Regions from separate parts of the Baekduia sp. Peel2402 genome, predicted to be linked through region 2. Evidence: riboswitches for the same ligand, from Rfam matches in the RefSeq annotation. Region 2 holds a riboswitch; the other holds the start of a gene.
The links. A riboswitch is a leader RNA that binds a small molecule or an ion and turns the genes downstream of it on or off. The one in region 2 is predicted to bind cyclic di-AMP.

Region 1: linked by a shared signal. The riboswitch ahead of ACT01A_RS06885 (hypothetical protein) and the one ahead of ACT01A_RS01730 (C40 family peptidase) in region 2 are both predicted to bind cyclic di-AMP.

What each region holds. Positions count from the first base shown of each region.
Region 1 covers NZ_CP199582.1:1,399,820-1,403,698, forward strand. The annotation lists gene ACT01A_RS06880 (glutamine synthetase family protein) at 1-961, opposite strand, end outside; gene ACT01A_RS06885 (hypothetical protein) at 1,080-1,958, opposite strand; cyclic di-AMP (ydaO/yuaA leader) riboswitch at 1,970-2,112, opposite strand; gene ACT01A_RS06890 (c-type cytochrome) at 2,451-2,948, opposite strand; gene ACT01A_RS06895 (DNA polymerase III subunit alpha) at 3,149-3,879, opposite strand, start outside.
Region 2 covers NZ_CP199582.1:340,166-344,044, reverse strand. The annotation lists gene recA (recombinase RecA) at 1-169, shown strand, start outside; gene ACT01A_RS01740 (regulatory protein RecX) at 189-689, shown strand; gene ACT01A_RS01735 (GNAT family N-acetyltransferase) at 818-1,345, shown strand; cyclic di-AMP (ydaO/yuaA leader) riboswitch at 1,396-1,572, shown strand; gene ACT01A_RS01730 (C40 family peptidase) at 1,574-2,629, shown strand; gene rny (ribonuclease Y) at 2,914-3,879, shown strand, end outside.

The sequences.
Region 1 (3,879 bases), 1.1 Mb from region 2:
GCACCCGGACGAGCGCGGAGCGGTTGCGTCGGCTCCAGGCGACGTAGACCGGCGCCTCGTAGCCGGGGACGAGCCGCTTGTAGGAGTTGACCCACTGGGCGAAGATGGAGGACAACTCGCGGGCGTGCTTGAGCTGGCCGGCGATGAAGGCCTTGCCGATGTCGCTCAGGAAGTACGGGTCGTCGGCGTCGAACATCGCGTTCTTGCCGTCCTTGAAGAGCGACAGGTGCGTATGCATGCCCGACCCGTTCTCGCCGAAGAGCGGCTTGGGCATGAACGTGGCATGCCAGCCGTACTTCATGGCGTACTCCTTGACCGTGATCTTGTGGGTCATGCAGTCGTCGGCCATCTTGAGGGCGGGCGCGTAGCGCATGTCGACCTCGTGCTGCGAGGGGCCGACCTCGTGGTGGGAGTACTCGACGTGGATGCCGAGCTGCTCCAGCGCGATGACGGTCTCGCGGCGCACGTCGGAGCCGGCGTCCAGGGTGGTGAGGTCGAAGTAGCCGCCCTCGTCCAGGACCTCGGTCCCGTTCTTGTCCTTGAAGAGGAAGTACTCCAGCTCGGGACCGACGTTGAAGGTGTCGAAGCCCATCGTGTGCATGCGATCCAGGGCGCGGCGCAGCACGTGCCGCGGGTCGCCCTCGTAGGGCGTGCGCTCCGGCGTGAGGACGTCGCAGAAGACGCGGCCGACGCCCTGCTCCTCCGGCCGCCAGGGCAGGATCGCGAAGGTGCTGGGGTCCGGCATGGCGATCATGTCGGACTCCTCGATCGCGTTGAACCCCGTGATGGAGGAGCCGTCGAAGCCCATGCCGTTCTCGAAGGCGTCGTCCAACTCGGCGGAGTTGATGCTGAACGACTTCAGCTGGCCGAGGATGTCCGTGAACCAGAAGCGGATGAACCGCAGCTGGTGCTCGTCCACGAGGGCCTTGACATCCTCCACCGTGCGGGGTGCTTCGCTCATTGCCGGGACCCTAGAGGATCCGTGGTGTGACGCTGGTCGGAAGCTGAACGCCGTTGTGTCGAGGGAGACGGCGGTGGAGCGCTACGCGCGGGTGGCGCGGCGCGGCGGCGCAGCGCGGTTAGCGCTGGTGCAGGGCGAGCGTCGCGGCGCGGGGCGCGTAGACGGTCGTGTGGGAGGCCTTGGCCGCGGCGGGCTTGGCGCCGGCGTGGCGCACGGCGGCCTGCGAGGAGGACGTCATCGCCGCGAGGAGGATCAGGATCGCGCCGAGGGCGACGGCCCAGAGCGCGATGCGGTCGGGGCGGTGGCCGACGCGGTCGGAGGTCGTCCGGCCGCGATGGCGCTGGGCCATCGAACGCTCGGCGGCGTTCGCGAGACGACCGGCTTCGGTCGGACGGCCCTTGATCTGGATGGTGCGGCGCACGCCGGCGGGCGGCGGCGGGCTCGCAAAGGGGTCGTCGGCCGCGCTGAGGTGGGCGAGCTCGTGGGCGACGGCAGCGGCCGGGGTGTCGACGGCGGCGGTGGCGACGTCAGCCTCGGTGAGAAGCTCGATCGTGCGGCCGCGAGCGTCGTCGCTGGCGTGCAGCTCGATCGTGCGCGAGCGCGAGCGGGCGCCGCTGCGGGCGTCGTCCTGCTCGATCGCGCGGGCGACGGCGCGTGCGCGGCGAGCGTTGGCGTCGTCGTCCTCGGAGACGAGCTCGAGGGTGCGAGAGGTGCCGTGGGACAGGGCAGCAGCGTCAGCGGGGACGAACACGCCGTGGAGCGGGTGGGCGGCGCCGTCTGCGCCGGGGACGGCGGTGGCCGTGGCCGGAGCGGCGGTCAGGCGCTCATCGAGGGGCGCAGCGCCGGCGGCGTCACGCCCGCGCGTCATGCGACGGCGCGGGACGAAGTCGATGTCCTCACCGAGCCAGTCATCGGCCGGACGACGGCCGGGGGCCGCGAGATCCTCGCGCTCCTGCTGCACATCGGCCCACCAGTTGGGCGCGTCCGTCGATGGCATGACGTGTTCTCGGTTCCTCTTCCTTGGGCTTACGGGGTTAGCTGACGGGCTCGCGCCGAAGAGCGGCGCTACGCGAATGCGATTCGCCCCAAACCAACATGGGTCCCCCGCTCCACGACAGGTTGCCCTGGCGAGGATTCAGCGGTTGTGAACGGCGGCATCGTAGCAACGTCGAAATTCCCTGCTAGTTCGCAGAGTTATGGCAAGCGCGAACTGACGGCATAGTCAGGCATGCGTCGGACGGAATGAGCCCGCACCTAGCGGGAAACCGCCGCTTGACATCCGCGAAGCGGCCCGGTGACGAGTTGCTGAGCTCGTGCGAATCCGCTCTTGACAAGGTCGCGCGGCGGACACACGGACGTTTCGTCCCCTGGCGGGACCGTGTCGCGCCGGGCACGGCCGCGCTGCTTGCAACGCCACACACGATCCCGGCCAGCGACCCAGGCCGCTGGCCTGGCCCGGATCGTCAGGCGCGGCGAGGCGGCGGCGGGATCAGCGGCCCGAGACGGTGGCTACGTAGTCGGCGACGTCCTTGGCGTCGTCGCCGTACAAAAGCCCCGAGGGCATCTGGCCGTTGCCGGAGGCGCGGCCGTTCTTGATGGCATCGAGCACGAACGCGGGCTTGAGGTTGCCGCCGTTGAGCGTGTCGAGGTTCGGACCAACCCGGCCGACGGCGTGAGAGCCGGCGAGCGTGTGGCAGGTCGAGCACTTCTCAGCGAAGAGCGCGCGGCCGTTGGTCTGGGCGCCGGTGAGCTGAACGCCGCCAGCGCCGTGGCTGGCGTGATCCTCGCCGTTGTTGACGAGGATGACGGCCGGCAGCGTGACGCCAAGCGCGACGATCACGACCGCGATGCCGACGCTCCACACGCGGCGCTGGGCACGCGTCTCCTTCTTGGAGCCCGCGGGGGGCCGGCCACTGCGCATCGCAGCCAGCACGACCGACAGGCCGATTGCCAGGAACGCGAGGACGAACACGAGGGTCCCGATCACGAGCGTGACCCTATCCGCAGACCCGGGTGCCAAATCAAGTCCGGACCGTCGCGCCGGACTGACGAAGCGGCGGGAAGACGACGCGGAGGACAGCGCGAAGTGGTGCCCCGGGCAGCGAAGGACGGCGCGATGCTGACTCCAACACGGAGGAGGACGGTGCGAAACGGAGGGCCCAGCGCGGTGGAAAGAGAGGGCATGGCTCAGCGGCGGCGGCCGGCGGCGAAGCTCTGGACGGGTGGTGCGATGGCGCGAAAGTCGTCGGTGCCGGTGGCGGCGAGGTCGTCATCGTCGGCGGTGGCGGCGGGTGTGACGGGCCGGAGCGGTGTGGGCGCGATGGCGCCGTCGTCGGTGGCGTCGGTGGTGGCGGCCGCGGGTTCGCCCTCGGCGGCAGCGGCGTGGCGGGCCTCCTGACGGGCGAGCTCGAGGGCGTCGAGCATGGAGACGACGATGTCGGCGGAGATGGTCTCGGAGGAGCCGCCGGTGACCGAGGTGAGGTGCGGCGTCGAGACATCGGCGGCTGGACGCGCGCGGAGGGCGCCGGTGGCGTCGAGGCGGGCGAGGCGGCGGATGACGACGTTGATCGCACCGCCTGCGGAGGCATGACGCTCAAGAACGCCTTCGGCGACGACGAGCGGCTCGGCCCGGACGATCGTGCGGTCACGCTCGTAGACGTTGGGCGGCACGACGAGGTTGACCGTCCCCATCTCGTCCTCCAGCAGCAGGAAGCAGACGCCCTTCGCGGTGCCCGGGCGCTGGCGCGCGACGACCAGGCCGCCGATGCGGACGGCCGTGCCGTGGCGCAGGCGACGCAGATCGCCGCTGGTGACCATGTCCTTCGCCTTCAGCTCGTCGCGCAGCAGCCCAAGCGGGTGCGTGGCGGTTGTCAGGCCGGTCGTCGTGTAGTCGGCGATCATCGCCTCCCAGCCGGTGA
Region 2 (3,879 bases):
CCTCGACGAGCACCTGGAGCTGCGCGCCGAGATCGAGGCCAAGATCTATGAGGCGCTCGACTTCAACCGCGACCTCGTCGCCGAGATCGATCGGGACGCCGTCCCGGAGGGCGTCGACCCGGCAACGGGCGAGATCACGGCCGAGCGGAAGACCCCGGCCACGGCCTAGGCGCTACAGGAGCCGTCACGTGACCACCGCCGAGCGCGCGCTCGACCCGGAGGCACGTCTCCAGCACGCGCTGGACCTCAGCTACCGCTACCTCGGGTTCCGTGATCGCACGGTGCTCGAGGTGCGGCGGCACCTGGAGTCCAAGCGCGTGGAGCCGGACACGATCGAGCAGACCGTCACCGAGCTGCTCGAGCAGGGCTACCTCGACGATGCCCGCTTCGCGCGCCGCTTCGTCGAGGACCGCCGCACGCTCGACCACTGGGGCAACGAGCGCATCGAGCGCAAGCTGGTCGCTTCCGGCATCGACGCCTCGCACATCACCGCCGCCCTCCACGCGCCGGACACCACCACCGGCGAGACCCACTCCGAGTTTGACGCCGCGCTCGCCACCCTTTCGCGCCGCTTCCGCGTCCCACCCGAAACCGACCGCGACCGCGACCGCGCCCTCGGCTTCCTCGTCCGCAAGGGCTACGAGCTCGAACTCGCCTACGACGTCATCCGCGCCTACGGGCGCGACTGATCGACGCAGACACCGACGCGCGGCCGACGCGCGGCCGCGAAGACCTCGACGCGATCTCGACTTGAGGCCCCAGGAGGGCCGTTTCTCGAGATCGACGGCCGCGCGGCGAGATAGCCTGGCCGCACTCCATGCCCCTCGACTTCGGCATTGATCGCGTCGCCACCGCGCGCCTCGCCGGCCGCCGCCCCGAGCCCGGCGACCTCGGCGCCTACCAGCGGATCTGGACCGACGCGCGCGTGGACGAGGCGGTCTGGCCGGAGCACCTGCGGACGGCTGACCGGGCCGAGACGTTCCTGCGTGATGCGATCGCGCACTGGGAGCGGTGGGGGTTCGGGCCGTGGACGATGCTCGTCGGCGGTGAACCCATCGGGTACGCGGGCCTGCGCCACGACGAGGTCGACGGGCGCCCCGAGATCGAGCTGATGTGGTTCGTCGACCCCGACCACTGGGGGCACGGCTACGCGACCGAGCTGGCGCGCGAGGCGGTGCGGGTCGGGTTCGAGGTCCTGGAGCTCGACGAGCTCGTGGCGCAGACGACCATGGGCAACACGGCGTCGCGCGCGGTGATGGAGAAGCTCGGCATGGAGCACACCGGCGAGACCGTCCACGCCGGGCTCCCGCACGTGGTCTATCGCCTCAACCGCGGGATGTCATAACCCGGACCGCAACTTGCGGCGCGGCCGTGAGTTCTGATCGCCGACATACCTGCACGCACAGGCCGAGTCCCGGCGCCTCAGCGGCTCCGGGAGCGGGGGACCCACTCGGACCGACCACGATGGCCGGTCCACGGGGCGAATCGCCGCAGCGTTCCATCGCGGCGTAGCGCATGCACATGCGCGAGCCCGTCAGCTCACCTCGTAGGCCGCCACCACAGGGAGCAATTGATGGACGCCGCCGACGCCCGGATCCTCACGGACGACCGATTCGCGATCTTCGCCGACCCGCCCGGGGTCCGCGACCTCGCCCTGCCCGAGCTGTGGGACCGCTCGCTCGCGCGCTCGCGCCGGCGCCGCGCGGCGGCCACAGCCAAGTTGATTGCCTTGCCCAAGACCGCGACCGCGAGGATCTCGGCGGCGCTCATCGCCGCGGGCATCGTCGGCCAGACCGGACCGCTGATCGGCGCCGCGCAGGCCGCAACCGCGACGACGACCACCACCGACGGGGTCCGCGCGGTGCAGCAGGCGCTCGGGCTCACCGCCGACGGCGTCCTGGGCCCGCAGACCAAGAAGGCCATCAAGAAGTTCCAGCGCGCGCACGGCCTGGTCGCCGACGGGATCGTCGGGCCGCTCACGCGCGCGGCGATGGCGGGCGAGGGCGCCTCCACCGCCACAACCGCATCGCTCAAGTCCACGCTCCCCCCGGCCACCACGCGCGCCGTCCAGGCCAAGCTCGGCCTCGCCGCCGACGGCGTCTTCGGCCCTCAGACCCGCAAGGCCGTGCGCGCCTTCCAGCGCGCGCACGGGTTGACCGTCGACGGCGTGGTCGGCCCGGCGACGCTCGCCGCGCTGGGCGTCAGCGGCTCAACGGCGACCGCCGCCGAGAGCGAGACTACGAGCACAACCCGGACGGCGAGCGCGAGCGGCGCCCAGGGCGCTGTCGCCGCCGCCATGTCCAAGGTCGGCGCGCCGTACTCCTACGGGGCCTCCGGCCCGTCGTCCTTCGACTGCTCCGGCCTGACCTCGTGGGCCTTCCGCCAGGCCGGCGTCTCGATCCCGCGCACGAGCTTCGCCCAGTACGGCACCGGCACCGCGGTCTCCAAGTCCAACATCCAGGCCGGCGACTTGGTGTTCTTCAACACCGCGGGCCCGGGCGCGTCGGACGTCGGCATCGCCACGAGCGCGACGACGGTCGTCTCCGCGACCACCCACGGCGTGATGAACCACGCGATCTTCGACGCCTACTGGGGCGGTCACTTCGTCGGCGCCAAGCGGGTCGCCTGACCGCGCGGTCAGGCTGATTGCACGCGCAACGCCCTCGGTACTACGATCCGCCCCGAGCGAACGTCACCACCGCAGGGCGCCCGAACTCACCGAATAGCAGCCCAAACGCACCTTGGCCGCGCCGCGCCACCTCGCAGCATCCTTCTAAAAGGCGCGCCGCGGCCACCGCAGCACCCGAACCCAGTGCCCTCCGCGTCCTCGCGGCCGCGACGCCCGCTCCCCGACCGCAGCACCGGAGACCAGCGACCGCCGTCCATCGGCCGCTGGGGAGAGGACACCCCACAATGGAAACCCTGATCGGCGCGGCGCTCATCGGAGTCGCCATCGTCGTCGCGGCGCTCGTGTACGGACGGCAGAAGCCGGCCGCCGTCACCGCGCTCACGGCCGTCCCTGCGGGGCACACCGGGTCAGACGTGCCCGTGGTCGCCGTCGCGGCCGCCGCCGGGCCGACGCCCGAGGAGGCCGAGCTCGCCCGCCGGGCTGCTGACCTGGAGCGCAACGCCGCCCGAACACAGGCCTTCGAGGCCGCGCTGGACCGTCGCAGCGCCGACCTCGACCGCCGCGAAGCCGAGCTCGAACGCCGCGACCAGCACCTGCGCGCCGAGGCGTCTTCCCTGGAGCGGATGCGCGCCGAGCGCGAGTCGGCGCTGGAGCGCGTCGCCGGCCTCAGCGCCGGCCAGGCCAAGCAGGCGCTCCTCAAGGACGTGGAGGACGACGCGCGCCACGACGCCGCGCGTGTCCTACGTCAGGTCGACGAGGAGACCAAGCGCGACGCCGAGCGGCGCGTCCGGTCGATCCTCTCGGTTGCCATGCAGCGGCTGGCGGCCTCGCACGCGGCCGAGACCACGGTCAGCGTCGTCCAGCTTCCGAGCGACGACATGAAGGGCCGGATCATCGGCCGCGAGGGCCGCAACATCCGCGCGCTGGAGAACCTCACCGGCGTCGACTTCATCATCGACGACACGCCCAACGCGGTCGTGTTGAGCGCGTTTGACGGCGTCCGGCGCGAGGTCGCTCGATTGACGCTGGAGAAGCTCCTCCAGGACGGGCGCATCCATCCGGCGCGGATCGAAGAGACCTACTACCAGGCCAAGTCCGAGCTCGAGACCCACATGATCGAGGCCGGGGAGGAGGCAGTCTTCGAGGCTGGCGTCCAGGGCCTGGACGCCGACCTGGTCAAGGTGTTGGGCCGACTGAAGTTCCGCACGTCCTACGGGCAGAACGTCCTGGCGCACTCGGTCGAATGCGCG